2 linked regions of the Mesorhizobium japonicum MAFF 303099 genome follow. The protein of the gene in region 2 interacts with the protein of the main gene of each other region in a pairwise test. Links are inferred from orthologs where the notes say so. Each region holds a gene or a part of one and is shown on either strand. Other genes may lie near its edges. The genes, in order: MAFF_RS10950 and grpE.

Region 1 (7,384 bases), 540 kb from region 2 along the record:
CTGCACCGCCGGCTATGACGATTTACCCCAGGCCAAGCCTGGCGAAGGCACCTGCATCCCGCCCTATTTCATCTTCCAGTTCCGCGTCGACGGCCACCCTAGAAGCTGGGTGCAGGATGTCCGCGAGTGAGGGAACGGTTTGCCGCAGGCAAATTGAAAGGTCCACTGGACCTTTCAAAGGGCTAGAGCATCCGGAGCCGTAGCGGAGGGCAACCGGCCGCTGAACAGACAGCGTCCGCCTGCCGCTGACGTCGGTCCGCCTCAGCTTTTCTGCTTGGCGCCGGCGCTCTTGCCGTCGGAGCTTTTCGAGCGCTCCTCGAAACGCGCCGCACCCTTCTTCAGGGGATGGCCGGTCTCGGCCTCGGTCTTGCGCTCGTCCTTTGCCGCCGCCTGCTTCAATCCCTTGGCGGCCTGCTTGCCCTTCGCGGTCGGGGCCTGTTCGACGCCCATTGCTTCCTCCCTTGGCGCGATATCGCGCTGTGTGAGGAGCAACGTGCGTAAGGGGCTGCGGTTCCGGCGGCCTCTCCAAGAACGGCTGAGCGCCGTCAAAGCCATTCCAGAAAGTGTAAAAAACGCCGCTCCAACAAATCTAAGCCGGAGCGGCCGCTCGTCGCCGTCGCGTTCGTAGCAGCTGTGGCTGCAAGGGCTGCAAGAGCCAAGAAATAATATCCTCCGATCGCAATGGGCGAGGACGATTCGACGTCTGGCAGGCCGCCATGAGCTTTGTGCTGCACCTGGTTGAACATTCCCTGGAGGTTTTTTCAGAACGTCGGCGCGTGAACCACATGCCCCAACTGCGAAAGATATCCGCATTTCAGATAGGTCCGCTGGAACAAGAATGCCCAGCGGAACGTTTATACTGCATCACGTCACAGGCATTAGGCCCTGCCCAGGGCAAGAGCGGCGAACGGCGAACATAGCCGGGAGCGCTCATTGGAGGCGCATATGGATATCACCACGATTCTGGTCATCGTTCTTATTGTTTTGCTGCTAGGCGGCGGCGGTTTCTACGGCCGCGGGCGCTGGTACTAAACTGTGAGGATCGTCGTCGAGTCAATCGGAGCCTCTTGGTCCCGCTTTCCGACATAGAAATAGATACCTGGAGGCATGAGCCATTGAACATTCGGCGCAATAGCGTTTCGGAGGTTCGTTGACTTCTTGCCGTACCCTTTTGCTTATCAATACCGTTTTGGCGGGTTTCGTCCTTGACTGAATCAACCAGTCGACGGCGCTCGTGCTCCGTGTTGAACGAGGCGGGATCGGTCAGGCAATCCTCGTAGTCGCAAACAGAAGACCAAAACGACATCCTCGGCTCGATCGTTGAGCGAGACCCATCACACCATCAAGGCTCCTGTAAGCCGGGCTCTTCCTCGCGCCAAGAAACGTCCGACGTTCGCTCTCAGCTCCCGCTGCGTCCCCCCGGGGGTACATCATCCAGCTGATCAAACGCCAGGAGCAATGAGGCGACGCGATTTGTCGGAGAAAGACAATCTGCCAAGCCCGTGTAATTGTCGACAAGCCAGTTGAGAGCCACCTGCACGATGACGAAGGCCGCCGTGACCTGGGCAACTTCTCCAAGCGACATCGTTCCGATCAGTATTTCGGCGCGCAGAGAACCCAGGCGATAGCGGGGATGGAGGATCGGCTATGGAGTTAGCGCGCTAATTTACGGGCACCAATCACACAGCAAAGAAAGGGAGCCCGGGAGGATCACCATGCATCTGTCGAACGAGAGCATCATTGTCATATTGGTTGTCGGCCTTGTTGCCGGATGGTTGGCCGGGAAGATCGTGCGGGGGGCTGGCTTTGGCCTAATCGGGGACATAGCAATCGGGATCATCGGCGCGTTCATCGGTGACTGGCTACTGCCTCGCCTAGGCATCCATCTTGGGAGCGGAACGATCAGCTTGATCGTCAACGCCACCGTCGGTGCGATCGTACTTCTCCTCATCATCCGGTTGGTTGCCGGTGGCGGTCGCTTCGGCGGCGGATGGGGTGGTCGTCGGTGGCGCTAGCCCGCGGTTGCGAACCCATCGTCCCCAACGACGGGCGCAATCGCGTTTTCGCACAACCTCGTTCGAACGGTCATTAGAACGATTGGGTCTGACCCTAGCGCGGCGCCGTCATCGCCTTGCGAAAAGCCTCCAGCGTCTCGGCGCTGACATGATGCTCGATGCCCTCGGCATCGATGCGCGCGGTTTCGGCGCTGACGCCGAGCGAGCGCAGGAAGGCTTCCACCGTCTGGTGGCGGATGCGGCTTTCCTCCGCGACCTTGCGGCCGGCTTCGGTCAGGAACACGCCGCGATAGGGTTTTCTCGACACCAGCCCGTCGGCGCAAAGGCGCGTCAGCATCTTGGCCACTGTCGGCTGCGCGACGCCGAGACGAGCGGCAATGTCGACCTGGCGCGCCTCGTTGCCGTCCTCGATCAAATCGGCGATCAGCTCGACATAATCTTCGACCAGCGCGCTGCGGCGCGCTTGGCGCTGCTGCCGGAAGCCTTCCGAATGGACATCGGCGTCGGGCAATGGCTCACGCGGGACAGATCTGTTCTTCAGCGCCAATGCGCGCTCCTCCTCGGGAGTTTAGCCGTTCCTGCTTTATAGCACGGGCTCTGATTCTTCAGGCCGTTTATTTGCATTCCCCCACAGGTGCAACCGGCGTTTCCGATCGCCGCTTCGCAAACCCGGGCGAACGCCGGCAAAAAGCACAAACAATGAAATATAGCCTATTGCATAATGTTGAGCCATGGCATAGCTTATGGACGTCCCCGGAAGTCTCGGAAAGCCCTTTCATGTCAGACGCAGAAGCCACAGCCCCTCGATCCTCATGGCGGTTCGCCGGACGGGACGAGGACGACCAGCCCAGCCTGCGCGAAGTCAATTCCACCATCGCGGTGCCGAGCTCGGGCGTCTGGTTCCGCCGGCTGTTCGCCTTCATGGGGCCGGGCTATATGGTTTCGGTCGGCTATATGGATCCGGGCAACTGGGCGACCGACCTCGCCGGCGGCGCCCAGTTCGGCTACACGCTGCTGTTCGTCATCATGCTGTCCAACCTGATGGCGATCCTGTTGCAGGCGCTGGCCGCGCGGCTTGGCATCGCCACCGGCCGCGATCTCGCTCAGGCCTGCCGCGCCTATTATCCCCGCCCGGTCAATTTCGTGCTGTGGATCGCCTGCGAACTCGCCATCATCGCCTGTGACCTCGCCGAAGTCATCGGCACCGCGATCGCATTGAAGCTTCTGTTCGGCATTCCGCTGATCGGCGGCGCGATCCTCACCGCGCTCGACGCCTTCCTCGTGCTGCTGCTGATGAACAAGGGGTTCCGCTATCTCGAAGCCTTCGTCATCGCGCTTTTGATCATCATCTTCAGCTGCTTTGCCATCCAGATCTTCGTCGCCGCTCCACCGGCCGGCACGATCCTGCATTCGATGTTCGTGCCGTCCTCGGAGATCGTCACCAATCCGGCGATGCTCTACATCGCCATCGGCATCATCGGCGCCACGGTCATGCCGCACAATCTCTATCTGCACTCCTCGATCGTGCAGACCCGTGCCTATGAGCGCACCGAAAAGGGCAAGCGCGACGCCATCAAATGGGCGACGACGGACTCCACCATCGCCCTGATGCTGGCTCTGTTCGTCAACGCCGCCATCCTGATCGTCTCGGCCGTCGCCTTCCACAACACCGGCCACCAGGATGTCGCCGAGATCGACCAGGCTTTCGAGCTGCTGTCACCGCTGCTCGGCCTCGGCATCGCCTCGATCCTGTTCGCCGTGGCGCTGCTCGCCTCCGGCCTGAATTCGACGGTGACGGCGACGCTTGCCGGCCAGATCATCATGGAAGGCTTTCTGCGCCTGCGCATCCCCAACTGGGCGCGCCGGCTTCTGACGCGCGGCCTCGCCATCGTTCCCGTGGTGGTCGTCACCGCGCTCTATGGCGAGAAAGGCACCGGCCAGCTGCTGGTGTTCAGCCAGGTGATCCTGTCGATGCAACTGCCCTTCGCGGTGGTGCCGCTGGTGCAGTTCGTTTCCGACAAGAAGAAGATGGGCAACCTCGCCATTCCGCGCGGCGTCGCAGCCCTCGCCTGGGTGGTTGCCGCCATCATCCTCGTGCTCAATTTCAAGCTGCTCTACGACACCCTGTTCGGGGTTGGCTGAGTCTGGCGCGAATCCGGAGACAAACCGCAAGATCGCGCTATCTTTCCCGGTGCCATGAGCAAAATTGAAGACATCAGGAAATTCTACGCCCGGCTGATGGCGGCCAATGCCGCCTCATCGGATCCACGCCTGGAGCAGGTCTTCGCCACTGTTCCGCGCGAAGCCTTTCTCGGCCCGGGGCCGTGGACGATCGTCGCCGGCAGCGGCAGGGTTACCACGCCGAGCGCCGACCCGGCCCATATCTACCAGAACGTGCTGGTGGCGCTCGATGCCGACAAGGGCATCAACAATGGCGAGCCGTTCCTGCACGCCATGTGGATCGGAAAATTGGCGCCGAAACCCGGCGAGGCCGTCACGCATGTCGGCGCCGGCACCGGCTACTACTCCGCCGTGCTGGCCAGGCTGGTGTCACCTGGCGGCACCGTCACCGCCTTCGAGCTCGAAGGCAGGCTGGCCGATCTGGCGCGCAAAAATCTCGAAATCTACGGCAATGCGACGGTCATCCATGGCGACGCCGTGACCAGGCCCTTGCCGCCATCCGACATCATCTATGTCAACGCCGGCGTCGTCGCCCCGCCGGTCGGATGGCTTAAGGCGTTGCGCCCCGGCGGCCGCATGATCTTCCCCTGGCGCCCATCCGAACGCGTCCCGCTGGCGGTGATGGTGACCCGCACCGAAAAGGGCTTTGCCTGCGATCCCTTCATGCGCTCCTGGTTCATCCCCTGCATCGGTGCTTCGGTTGCGGATCTTGCGGCGAAGATCCCGACACCCGAGCAAGCGACGCGCAGCCGGTCGATATGGCTGACGCAGCACAAGGCGCCGGATCGCACCGCTACGGCGATCTTCGGCGACGTCTGGTTCTCGACGAAAGACGTCCGTGCCAAACCCGGCAGCTGAGGCATCGATGCGCGGATTTGGCCAAAATTTCTCAGGCCCTGTCGGGGCGGGTGCGGGCCAGCCGTCCTTGGGCCACAATCCGCCCGCGACGGCGTGGATGGAACAAGGGAGAGACCCATGAGAAAGATCATCGCCGCCACCTTCGTCAGCCTCGACGGTGTCATGCAGGCCCCCGGCGGACCGGAAGAGGATCCGGTCGGCGGCTTCAAGTTCGGCGGCTGGACCTTCCATTACTTTGACGAGGTGGGCGGCGCGGCAATGGATGAACTCTTCTCCAAACCCTTCACCTTGCTGCTCGGCCGCAGAACCTACGACATCTTTACCGCCTACTGGCCGTATCAGAAAGATCCGATCGCCGATGCCTTCAACCCCGCGACCAAATATGTGGCGACGCATCGGCCTGACACACTCACCTGGCAGAACACGCAATGGCTCGGGGAAGATATCGTTGCGGCGCTACGCCGCCTCAGCAAGCAGGATGGACCCGACCTGCTCATCCAGCGATCGGCCGACCTGATCCAGACCTTGCTCGCCAACGGGCTGATCGACGAAATCCGGCTGATGATCTTCCCGCTGTTGCTGGGCAAGGGCAAGCGTCTGTTCGGCGATGGCGCAATGCCGGCCGCGTTCAAGCTTGTGAAGTCGCAGACGTCCAGCACCGGCGTCATCATCGCGACTTACGAACGATCAGGCGAAATCGAGGTCGGCTCCTTTGTCATGGGCGAACCGTCCGTCGCCGAGCTGGAGCGGCGCAGGAACTGGAAGTAGCGGACGGCCTTGGTTACCTTTCCTCTCCCTCCGGAGGGAGGAACCCAAGTTCCGCTTGGTCTCAAGCCGCCGCCGGTCGCCGCGCCAGCCCATCCCTGATATGCCGCGCGAATTCCTGCGCGGCCGGGCCGACGCCGTGCCGCGGCAGATGCAGATTGATGGCAAAATTCGGCAGTGGCGGCAGACCGACATCGAACGGCAAGATGTCGAGATCGGCCGGCACGGTGGAGGCCAGCCAGGTGGTGACGGCGAGGTCGGAGCGCACGGTCGCCGTCGTGGCGTCGATGTTGCCGTTCTCGAACACGGTGCGCCACTCCAGCCCATGCTCGTTGAGCGCCGCAAGCACGACAGGGCGAAAGGCGCAGGTGTCGGCGACGATCGACACCGGCAGCGGCCGCTTGGCGCGGGCAACGCCGCCTCTGGCGCCGACCCAGACCAGCCGGTCGATGGCCAGGCATTCGCCCGATGTCGGGCCGACCCGTTCCTCGATCACCGCGAGGTCGATGGTTCCGGCCGCTAGTGCTGACGCCAGTTCCGGCGATGACGCGCAGACCAGCGAGATCTCGACCTGCGGATAGGTCTCGGCATAGGCCTTGAGCACCGGCGCCAGCAGCGTGCCGACCAGATCATAGGGCACGCCGAGCCGCACCTGGCCGGCGACGGCCGAGCCCGCCATCTCGGCCCAGATCTCGTCATTGAGGCTGAGCAGGCGCTTGGCCTTGTCGAACAGCCGCTCGCCGGATCGCGTCAGGCGCAGGCCGCGCCGGTCGCGCTCGAACAGGACGCAGCCGAGCGTCTGTTCCAGCCGCTTGACCTGCTGGCTGACGGCGCCTTGGGTCAGGTGCAGCGCATTGGCCGCCGCCGTCATGCTGGCCTTGTCGGCGACCATGACGAAGGTGCGCATCAGCGCCGTATCGAGATTGCGGATCATGTCGCCATTATAGATGCTAATGCCAAGCATCGCAAACATTGCATTTACTGATGCCAGGTCAAGCCTACTATGGAGCCTTCGACGTAGGACGCCCGATGCTCCAGCCTATCCTGCCGCTCATCCTGTTTGCCTTCGTGGCCACCGCCACGCCCGGCATCGCGACGACCTTGTCGACCGCCTCGGGCGCGCAGTTCGGCTTTCGCCGTTCGGTCCCGCTGATGATCGGCAGCGCCGCCGGCCTCGCCACGGTGACGGGGGCTGCCGCCGCCGGGCTCGCGGGCCTGCTGTTTGCGGTGCCTTCGCTGCAAATGGCGATAAAGGTGATCGGCTCGCTCTATCTCCTGTGGCTGGCGCTCAAGATCGGCCGCGCCGGACCGCCCAATCTCGATGTGACCATGGCGAAACCGAACAGCTTCCTTGGCGGCGCCGGCATCCAGTGGATGAATCCCAAGGGCTGGGCGATGGGGCTTGGTGCGGCGGCCTCGTTCGCCGCACTGGCCGATGGACCAGGACACCTCGCTCTGCTGCTCGGCTCGACCTTCGGCCTCGCCGCCGCCGTTTCGCTGTCCGTCTGGTGCATGGCCGGCATGGTGCTGGCCCGGCTGCTCAAGACCGAATGGCAATGGCGCGC
Region 2 (7,252 bases):
TGTCGGCGCCATATCGACCTCGGCCAGCGCCCTGCTCGCCCTGATCGAGGACCTGCTCGACTATTCCAAGATCGAGGCGGGTCGCTTCGATCCGGAACCGCAGCCCATGTCGGTTCGCGAGATCGCCGACAACATCATCGAATTGCTCGCCGCGCGCGCCTTCGCCAAGGATATCGGTCTCGGCTGCCACGTCGAACCGGATGTACCGCAATTGATCACGGCCGACCCTGGCCGGGTCAGGCAGGTGCTGCTCAATCTCATCGGCAACGCCATCAAGTTCACCGACGGCGGCGGCGTGCTGGTCAGCATCGCGCGCGCCCGGAGCGAGACCAGCGACCGCATCTGCTTCACCATCACCGACACCGGTCCCGGCCTGCGCGAAGAGGACATGGAGCGCATCTTCGAGGAGTTCGAACAGGCCGACGGCACCTCGACGCGCGCACATGGCGGGGCGGGGCTCGGACTTGCCATCTCCAAGCGCCTGGTGGCTGCCATGGGCGGCACGATTTCGGTCTCCAGCCGGCTTGGCCAAGGGTCGGAATTCGTCTTCGAAATCCCGGCCACGGAGGCCACCGAGGCGCCCCAGGGCCGGCAGAACGTGCTTGCCGGCAGGCGCGCGGTGATCCTGTCCAGGAACGCCGTCGAGGCCGACGCCATCGCCCGCACCATCCGCGCCAATGGCGGCACGGCCGGCATAGCCACCACCGTGGCGCAGGCCGCGCCGCTGGCCGAGGGCTGCGACGTGCTGCTGGTCGACGCGGCCATGGAGGAGAGTGACGGGAGAGTGCTCAAGCGATTGCGCCAGAGTGGTTTCACCGATTGCGAAGCCATCACCCTGATCGCACCGACCGACCGAGGCATGCTTGGTGAGTTCCGCGCCAGCGGCTACGCGACCTTCCTGGCCCGGCCGGTGCGCGGTGGAACACTTTTGCGTGTTCTTTTGACCAGCCACGCGCCGGCCCTTGCCCAGCCGCAGCCGGAAAAGCGCCGCACCCCGGCACTTCGCGCCTCAAGCGACCGCCAGCAGGGCCTGTCCGTGCTGATCGCCGAAGACAACGACATCAATGCCATGCTGGCCCGCGCCACGCTGTTGAAGGCGGGGCACCGCGTTAAGGTCGTCGGCAACGGCAAAGCCGCCGTCGAGGCCGTCACCGGCGCCGGGCACAAGCACCGCTTCGACGTGGTGCTGATGGACCTGCATATGCCTGTTATGGACGGGCTGGACGCCATTGCCGCGATCCGCCGCCATGAGGAGGAGACATCGGCGCCGCCCGTGCCGATCATGGTGCTGTCGGCCGATAGCCAGGAAAAGACGCGCCATGCGGTGCTTGCCCACGGCGCCAGCGGCTTCGTCACCAAGCCACTCGACCCGGATGCGCTTGTCAACGCCGTCGAGGGCCAGGTTGCAGCTTGATCTGCTTTTTTCCAGCCGCGCCTCTGACGCATGCCGGCTCAAAGCCGCCCCGATTCGCCGAGGGCGACATCCATGAAAACAAGGGTTTGGGGCGCAGTGACTTGATCCGTGAAGACCAGGCGCGCCTCGCCCCTCCTCACCTAAGGTAGCCGGTTGACCGTTTTCGCCAGCCGACGAAGTATTGCCCGCGACGCCTTATCACGGTACTGTCACAATCCTGTTGCACCTACACCGTATCCCCGTGCCAAGAGGGATGGCTCGAAGGAGAATCACTCGTGCATACAGTTATGCCGGAATGTGACACTCGGCCGAACGCCAGCAGCGCCTTGCTCGCCGGACGTAATGTCGATTCCGTCATAAAAGGCGCAGCGCTCGGCCGTATCGGCAATCTCGAAGTGCGGCTCGCCCGCAACGAGGCCGAGATCGCGGCCGCGCAGGAAGTGCGCTACCGCGTATTCTACGACGAGCTTGGCGCCCGCAAGGACCTGTTCCAGGTGCAGGACCGCCGCGACGCCGACCGGTTCGATCCGCTCTGCGATCATCTGCTGGTCTTCGACAATTCGATTTCCGGCCCCGAACACCGCCGCATCGTCGGCACTTACCGGCTGCTGCGGCAAGAAATCGCGGCCGCCGCCGGCGGCTTCTATTCCGAAGGCGAATTCGAGCTGACCAAGCTCATCGCCCGCCATCCCGGCCAGCGTTTCCTCGAACTCGGCCGTTCCTGCGTTTTGCCGGAATACCGCTCGAAGCGCACCATCGAGGCGCTGTGGCAAGGCATCTGGGCCTACATCAATCACTACGAAATCGGCGTGATGACCGGCTGCGCTTCCTTCCACGGCACCGTGCCGGCGGCGCATGCCGAGGCGCTCACCTATCTCGCCCATCACTGCCGCACGAATTCGGCCTGGGATGTGCGCGCCGTGTCCGGGCGCTATTGCTCCATGGACTTGATGCCGATCGAGGCGGTCAACACCAAGGCGGCGATCGCGGCGATGCCGCCTCTGGTCAAGGGCTATCTGAGGGTTGGCGCCCGCATCGGCGATGGCTGCGTCATCGACCGCGAATTCTCGACGGTCGATGTGTTCGTCGTCATGCCGGTCAAGGAAATCGGCGCCCGCTACGTCAATTATTACGGCGGGGAAGCCCAGCGCTTCGCAGCGTGAAACGGTGAGCGACGAGCTTTCCACCGTTTTCGAAGCATTGCGACGTGCTGCGAGCGGCTTGCCGGACATCATCGAAACGACATCTTATGGCACGCCGGCGCTGAAGGTTGGCAAGAAATTGCTCGCCCGCGTCAAGGACGCCGACACGGTCGTCCTGATGTGCCCGCTCGACGAGAAAGAGATGCTGCTGGAAGCGGCGCCCGCAATCTATTTCGAGACGGATCACTACAAGGGCTGGCCGGCGATCCTTGTCAGGTTGAGCCAAATTCCGCCCGAAGAATTGCGCCATCGGCTCGAACGGACATGGATCCGACAAGCGCCCAAAAAGCTGATGGACGCTTTGGCAGGCAGCGAAGGCCTGATTCACGGAATATCTTCCGGCCGTCGGCCGGGCCGGCTCTTGTAGGACGGAAACGCCCAGCCGAAACGCAGCGCGCCGCCGCGCACGGCGAGCGCCACGACGAAGCCGGCCAACCCCGAGACAAACTGCGGCAATCCGGCGACGTCACCTAATGTGAAGATGGCCGCGCCCGCCAGGGCGGCCGTGACGTAGATCTCCGGCCTCAGCAGCACCGACGGCTCGCCGGCCAGCAGATCGCGCAATATGCCGCCAAAGGTCGCGGTCAGCATGCCGGTGATGATCGAAACCACCGGCGAGCCGGTGATGCCAAGACCCTTGGCCGCGCCCATCACCGAAAAGGCGGCGAGCCCGATGGCGTCGAGCCACAGCAGCAGCTTGTATCGGGATTCGACGCGATGCGCGGTGAAGAAGACCAGGACCGCCACCACGGCGCAGATCAGCACATAGTCGCGGTTTCCCACCCAGAAGACCGGCACGTTGAGGATGAGGTCGCGAAACGTGCCACCGCCAATGCCAGTGACGCTGGCCAAGAACAGGAAACCGATAATGTCGAGTTGCTTGCGCGAGGCAGCCAACGCCCCGGTCGCCGCAAAAACGGCGACGCCGGCATAGTCGAGAAGGGCGATGGGGTTCAAGGGCATGAGGCAGTAGGGATTGGGAATTGGGGCGTATGAATAGCACGAAGCCGCGCGATTCATACGACTGCCTTATTCCCTACTGCCTACTGCCTACTGCCTACTGCCTAACCCCTAACTACGCATCCTTCTCCGCCTGCTCATTCACCGGCCCCGGCTCGACCGGCGCCTCGGCGGCAATCTTCGGGCCGCCCTTGGCGACGCCGACCATGGCCGGACGCAGCACGCGCTCGCCGATCGAATAGCCCGGCTGCACGACCTGGACCACGGTGTTGGCCGGGACATCGGGATTGGGCACTTCGAACATGGCCTGGTGGAAATTGGGATCGAACTTCTCGCCTTCCGGCGCGAGCTTCTTGACCCCATGCCGTTCCAGCGCCGACAGCATGGCGCGCTCGGTCAGATCGACGCCTTCGATCAGCGCCTTGAAGCCGGCGTCGCCCGAGGCCTTGGCCTCCGCCGGAATGGCGTCCAGCGCGCGGCGCAGATTGTCCGACACCGACAGCATGTCGCGGGCGAAATTCGCAACCGCATAGGTGCGCGCGTCGTGCACGTCGCGCGCGGTGCGGCGGCGCAGGTTCTCCATCTCGGCCGCAACGCGCAGCGCGCGGTCCTTCAGCTCTTCATTTTCCTTCAGCAGTCGCACAAGCGCTTCATAGTCGCCGTCGATGCTGCCTTCCGTGCGCTCGGCATTGGCCTCGGCCGCCTCGGCTTCACTGGGCGCGCGTTCGTCTTTTGCCTGGTCGCTCATCGCCGTTTCCCGTCATCTCGAATGGTATGGATTTTGTGCCCGATATCGAGGTTTGGCAGCCAAAAATCAAGGGGCAAGCGACCATTGAGCCTTTGGCCGGACCTGGGTCATGATCAATGGCGATGCTTAGATTTTAATTCAAAGTTTACTGTACTTGCCGGCTTGGCTTGCCACGGAAGCGTGATGCGGGAACCATTCCCCTACTGGAGGAGTTTCGGAGCCAACACAGGATTTTGAAATGATGACCCGCAACAAGGCTGAAAAGGGAGAAAGGCTCGCCGCCGAAGTCAGGCGCCAGTTTGGTGCCGAGGCGATGACGCGTTTTCTGCGTACCTTGCCGGCTTTCCACATCGAAGCCGATACTCACGACCGTTTCAGGCAATTGCTCGATCGCCTCGATCGGGCCGAGGCTGGCGATAACAGATTACGGCGGCAGTAGCTCTCGGCACTCTTTACGCGACAATTACGCACAGTAATTTTGCGTGATGGCTGCCTTGCGGTAGCCACACGCCGCGCCTATGCTTCCTGATGAACATGATTTCCCCCGATGCGGCCGCCAACAGCAAGCGTGCCTGGCTGAAGATCCTCGCGCGCTACAAGAAGCCGGACCGGCGACGCAGCGCCGTCGAACTTGCCATCACCCTCATCCCGTTCGCCACGCTCTGGGCGCTGTCCTCGGCCGCCTATGCCTATGGCCATTGGTGGGGGCTGATCCTGATCCTTCCGGCGGCCGGGTTCTTGGTGCGCATCTTCATGATCCAGCACGATTGCGGCCATGGCTCCTTCTTCGCCAACCGCTATGCCGACGACTGGATCGGCCGCGCGCTCGGCGTCCTGACTTTGACGCCCTACGATTGCTGGCGGCGCGCCCACGCGACGCATCATGCCAGCGCCGGCAATCTTGACGAGCGCGGCATGGGCGATATCAGGACGCTGACCGTTGCCGAATACCGGCAATTGTCCTGGCGCGGGCGCCTCGCCTACCGCCTCTATCGCCATCCGCTGGTGATGTTCGGGCTTGGACCGATCTGGCTGTTCATCTTCTCGCAAAGGCTGCCCATCGGCATGATGCGCGGCGGCCTGACGCCCTGGGTGTCGTCCATGACCACCAATCTCGCCATCGCGCTGGCTGCGGCCCTGCTTATCTGGGCCGTCGGCCCCGGTGCTTTCCTGGTCGTCCATCTGCCGATCGTCATCCTTGCCGGCTCGGCCGGAATCTGGCTGTTCTATGTCCAGCACCAGTTCGAGGAGACGGAATGGGCTAAGGATGACGACTGGGAGTTTCAGCATGCCGCCTTGCACGGCTCGTCCTATTACGACCTGCCGCCGGTGCTGAACTGGTTCACCGGCAATATCGGCGTCCATCACGTCCACCATCTCTCCGCCAAGGTGCCGGGCTACCGGCTGCAGGAAGTGCTGCGCGATTATCCGGAACTGCGCGGCATCGGTCGCGTCACGCTGCTCGACAGCCTGCGCTGCGTCAAACTGGCACTATGGGACGAGAACCGCCGCAAGCTGGTGTCGTTCCGCGAGGCACGGGCGACGATGTAGAGCAATTCCAGGAAAAGTGTGAGCGGTTTTCCCGGGAAAAGCGCGTAGCGCTTTCCCTTGGGAATTGCGTCAAAACATAGAGTTGGAGCGGTTCGCCGTTTCCGTGAAACGGGGAACCGCTCTAGAACGACCACCGCCGCGCCGTAGCGCGGCGGCGGAAGCAACCCCCTGTCAGGCGGCCTGGCGCTCTTCGCGCATCAGGATCTCGCCATGGCGGATCTCGGTGCCGAGCACCTTCAAGCACTCACGGATGAAGTTGGACAGGCCTGGCCAACCCTTGGCTGACACCAGATTGCCGTCGACATGGGCACCGGTCGGCGCGACGTCGATGTAGATGCCGCCGGCCAGCGTCACTTCGGGCTCGCAATAGTGGAGAGCAGCCACTTCCCTGCCCCGCACCACGCCGTCGACCGCGATCAGGATCTGCACGCCATGGCAGATGGTGAAGATCGGCTTGCCTGCCTCATGGAAATGCCGCACCAGCGCCTGCACACGCTTGTCGATGCGGATGTATTCGGGACCGCGCCCGCCCGCCGCATAGACAGCGTCATACTTGGCTGGGTCCACCTCGGAAAACGTCTTGTTGAGGATGTAGTCGTGGCCGAGCTTTTCCGTATAGGTCTGGTGGCCTTCGAAGTCGTGCAGCGAGGTCTTGAGGACATCGCCGGCCTTCTTGTCCGGGCAGACGACATGCACGGTGTGGCCGACGGCATGCATGGCCTGTTCGAAGACGAAAATCTCATACTCCTCGCTGAACTCGCCAACGAGCATCAATATTTTCTTGCCAGCCATTCCCGGTTCCTCCCTTGTGGCTATATTTATTTCGGGTGACGAAATAATGTTCCCTATCCTAAAGGCAGGAGGGTCAAAGGGAAAGCGCAAATCGCCAAATTGGTATGACCAGATTTGCACCTTCTCGACCGAGAGCGCTTCCCGGCAGACGAAAATAGCTTCGCTGGTTCGACCAGAGCGGCAGTCAGGCGGCTGCCTTGATCATATCCGCCGCCTTCTCGGCAATCATGATGGTCGGAGCGTTGGTGTTGCCGCCGATCAGGGTCGGCATCACAGAGGCGTCAACAACCCGCAAGGCTTCAAGCCCGTGCACCCGCAATTGCGGATCGACCACCGCCAGCTCGTCGACGCCCATCTTGCAGGTGCCGGCCGGGTGATAGATCGTGTCGGCGCGGGCACGGATGTGGGACATCAAATCCGCGTCGCTCGAAACACCGGCGGTGTAGATTTCCTTGTGGCGATACCTGGCCAGCGCCGGCGCCTCCAGGATGCCGCGCATCATCCTGACCCCCTTGAGCAAAAGCTCGGCGTCGCGTTCGTCCGAAAGAAAGCGAGGATCGATGCGCGGCGGTGCCATGGGATCAT

The links.
Region 1: the proteins of grpE (region 2) and MAFF_RS10950 interact in binary tests that used the Escherichia coli proteins (3 or more experiments, as listed by UniProt). The link is inferred for Mesorhizobium japonicum MAFF 303099 from one-to-one orthologs.

The regions. Positions count from the first base shown.
Region 1 is NC_002678.2:2,027,265-2,034,648, forward strand. The notes cover bases 1,991-4,974. They hold MAFF_RS10950 (Nramp family divalent metal transporter), read left to right. Parts: upstream 1,991-2,792; coding sequence 2,793-4,157; downstream 4,158-4,974. Other genes in these bases: MAFF_RS10940 (GlsB/YeaQ/YmgE family stress response membrane protein), read left to right, coding at 1,991-2,015; mntR (manganese-binding transcriptional regulator MntR), read right to left, coding at 2,110-2,562; MAFF_RS10955 (protein-L-isoaspartate O-methyltransferase family protein), read left to right, coding at 4,212-4,974. Also shown: MAFF_RS10925 (hypothetical protein), read left to right, coding at 1-130; MAFF_RS10930 (hypothetical protein), read right to left, coding at 262-450; more of MAFF_RS10940, read left to right, coding at 1,716-1,990; more of MAFF_RS10955, read left to right, coding at 4,975-5,054; MAFF_RS10960 (dihydrofolate reductase family protein), read left to right, coding at 5,172-5,822; MAFF_RS10965 (LysR family transcriptional regulator), read right to left, coding at 5,884-6,792; MAFF_RS10970 (LysE family translocator), read left to right, coding at 6,849-7,384. UniProt on the Escherichia coli protein: H(+)-stimulated, divalent metal cation uptake system. Involved in manganese and iron uptake. Can also transport cadmium, cobalt, zinc and to a lesser extent nickel and copper. Involved in response to reactive oxygen.
Region 2 is NC_002678.2:2,570,450-2,577,701, forward strand. Bases 2,509-5,360 are described here. They hold grpE (nucleotide exchange factor GrpE), read right to left. Parts: upstream 4,325-5,360; coding sequence 3,692-4,324; downstream 2,509-3,691. Other genes in these bases: MAFF_RS13650 (GNAT family N-acetyltransferase), read left to right, coding at 2,509-2,577; MAFF_RS13655 (MmcQ/YjbR family DNA-binding protein), read left to right, coding at 2,582-2,983; MAFF_RS13660 (trimeric intracellular cation channel family protein), read right to left, coding at 2,941-3,573; MAFF_RS13670 (hypothetical protein), read left to right, coding at 4,563-4,763; MAFF_RS13675 (fatty acid desaturase), read left to right, coding at 4,853-5,360. Outside these bases: MAFF_RS13645 (PAS domain-containing hybrid sensor histidine kinase/response regulator), read left to right, coding at 1-1,414; more of MAFF_RS13650, read left to right, coding at 1,702-2,508; more of MAFF_RS13675, read left to right, coding at 5,361-5,875; MAFF_RS13680 (DJ-1/PfpI family protein), read right to left, coding at 6,047-6,667; MAFF_RS13685 (GMC family oxidoreductase), read right to left, coding at 6,852-7,252. UniProt on the Escherichia coli protein: Participates actively in the response to hyperosmotic and heat shock by preventing the aggregation of stress-denatured proteins, in association with DnaK and GrpE. It is the nucleotide exchange factor for DnaK and may function as a thermosensor.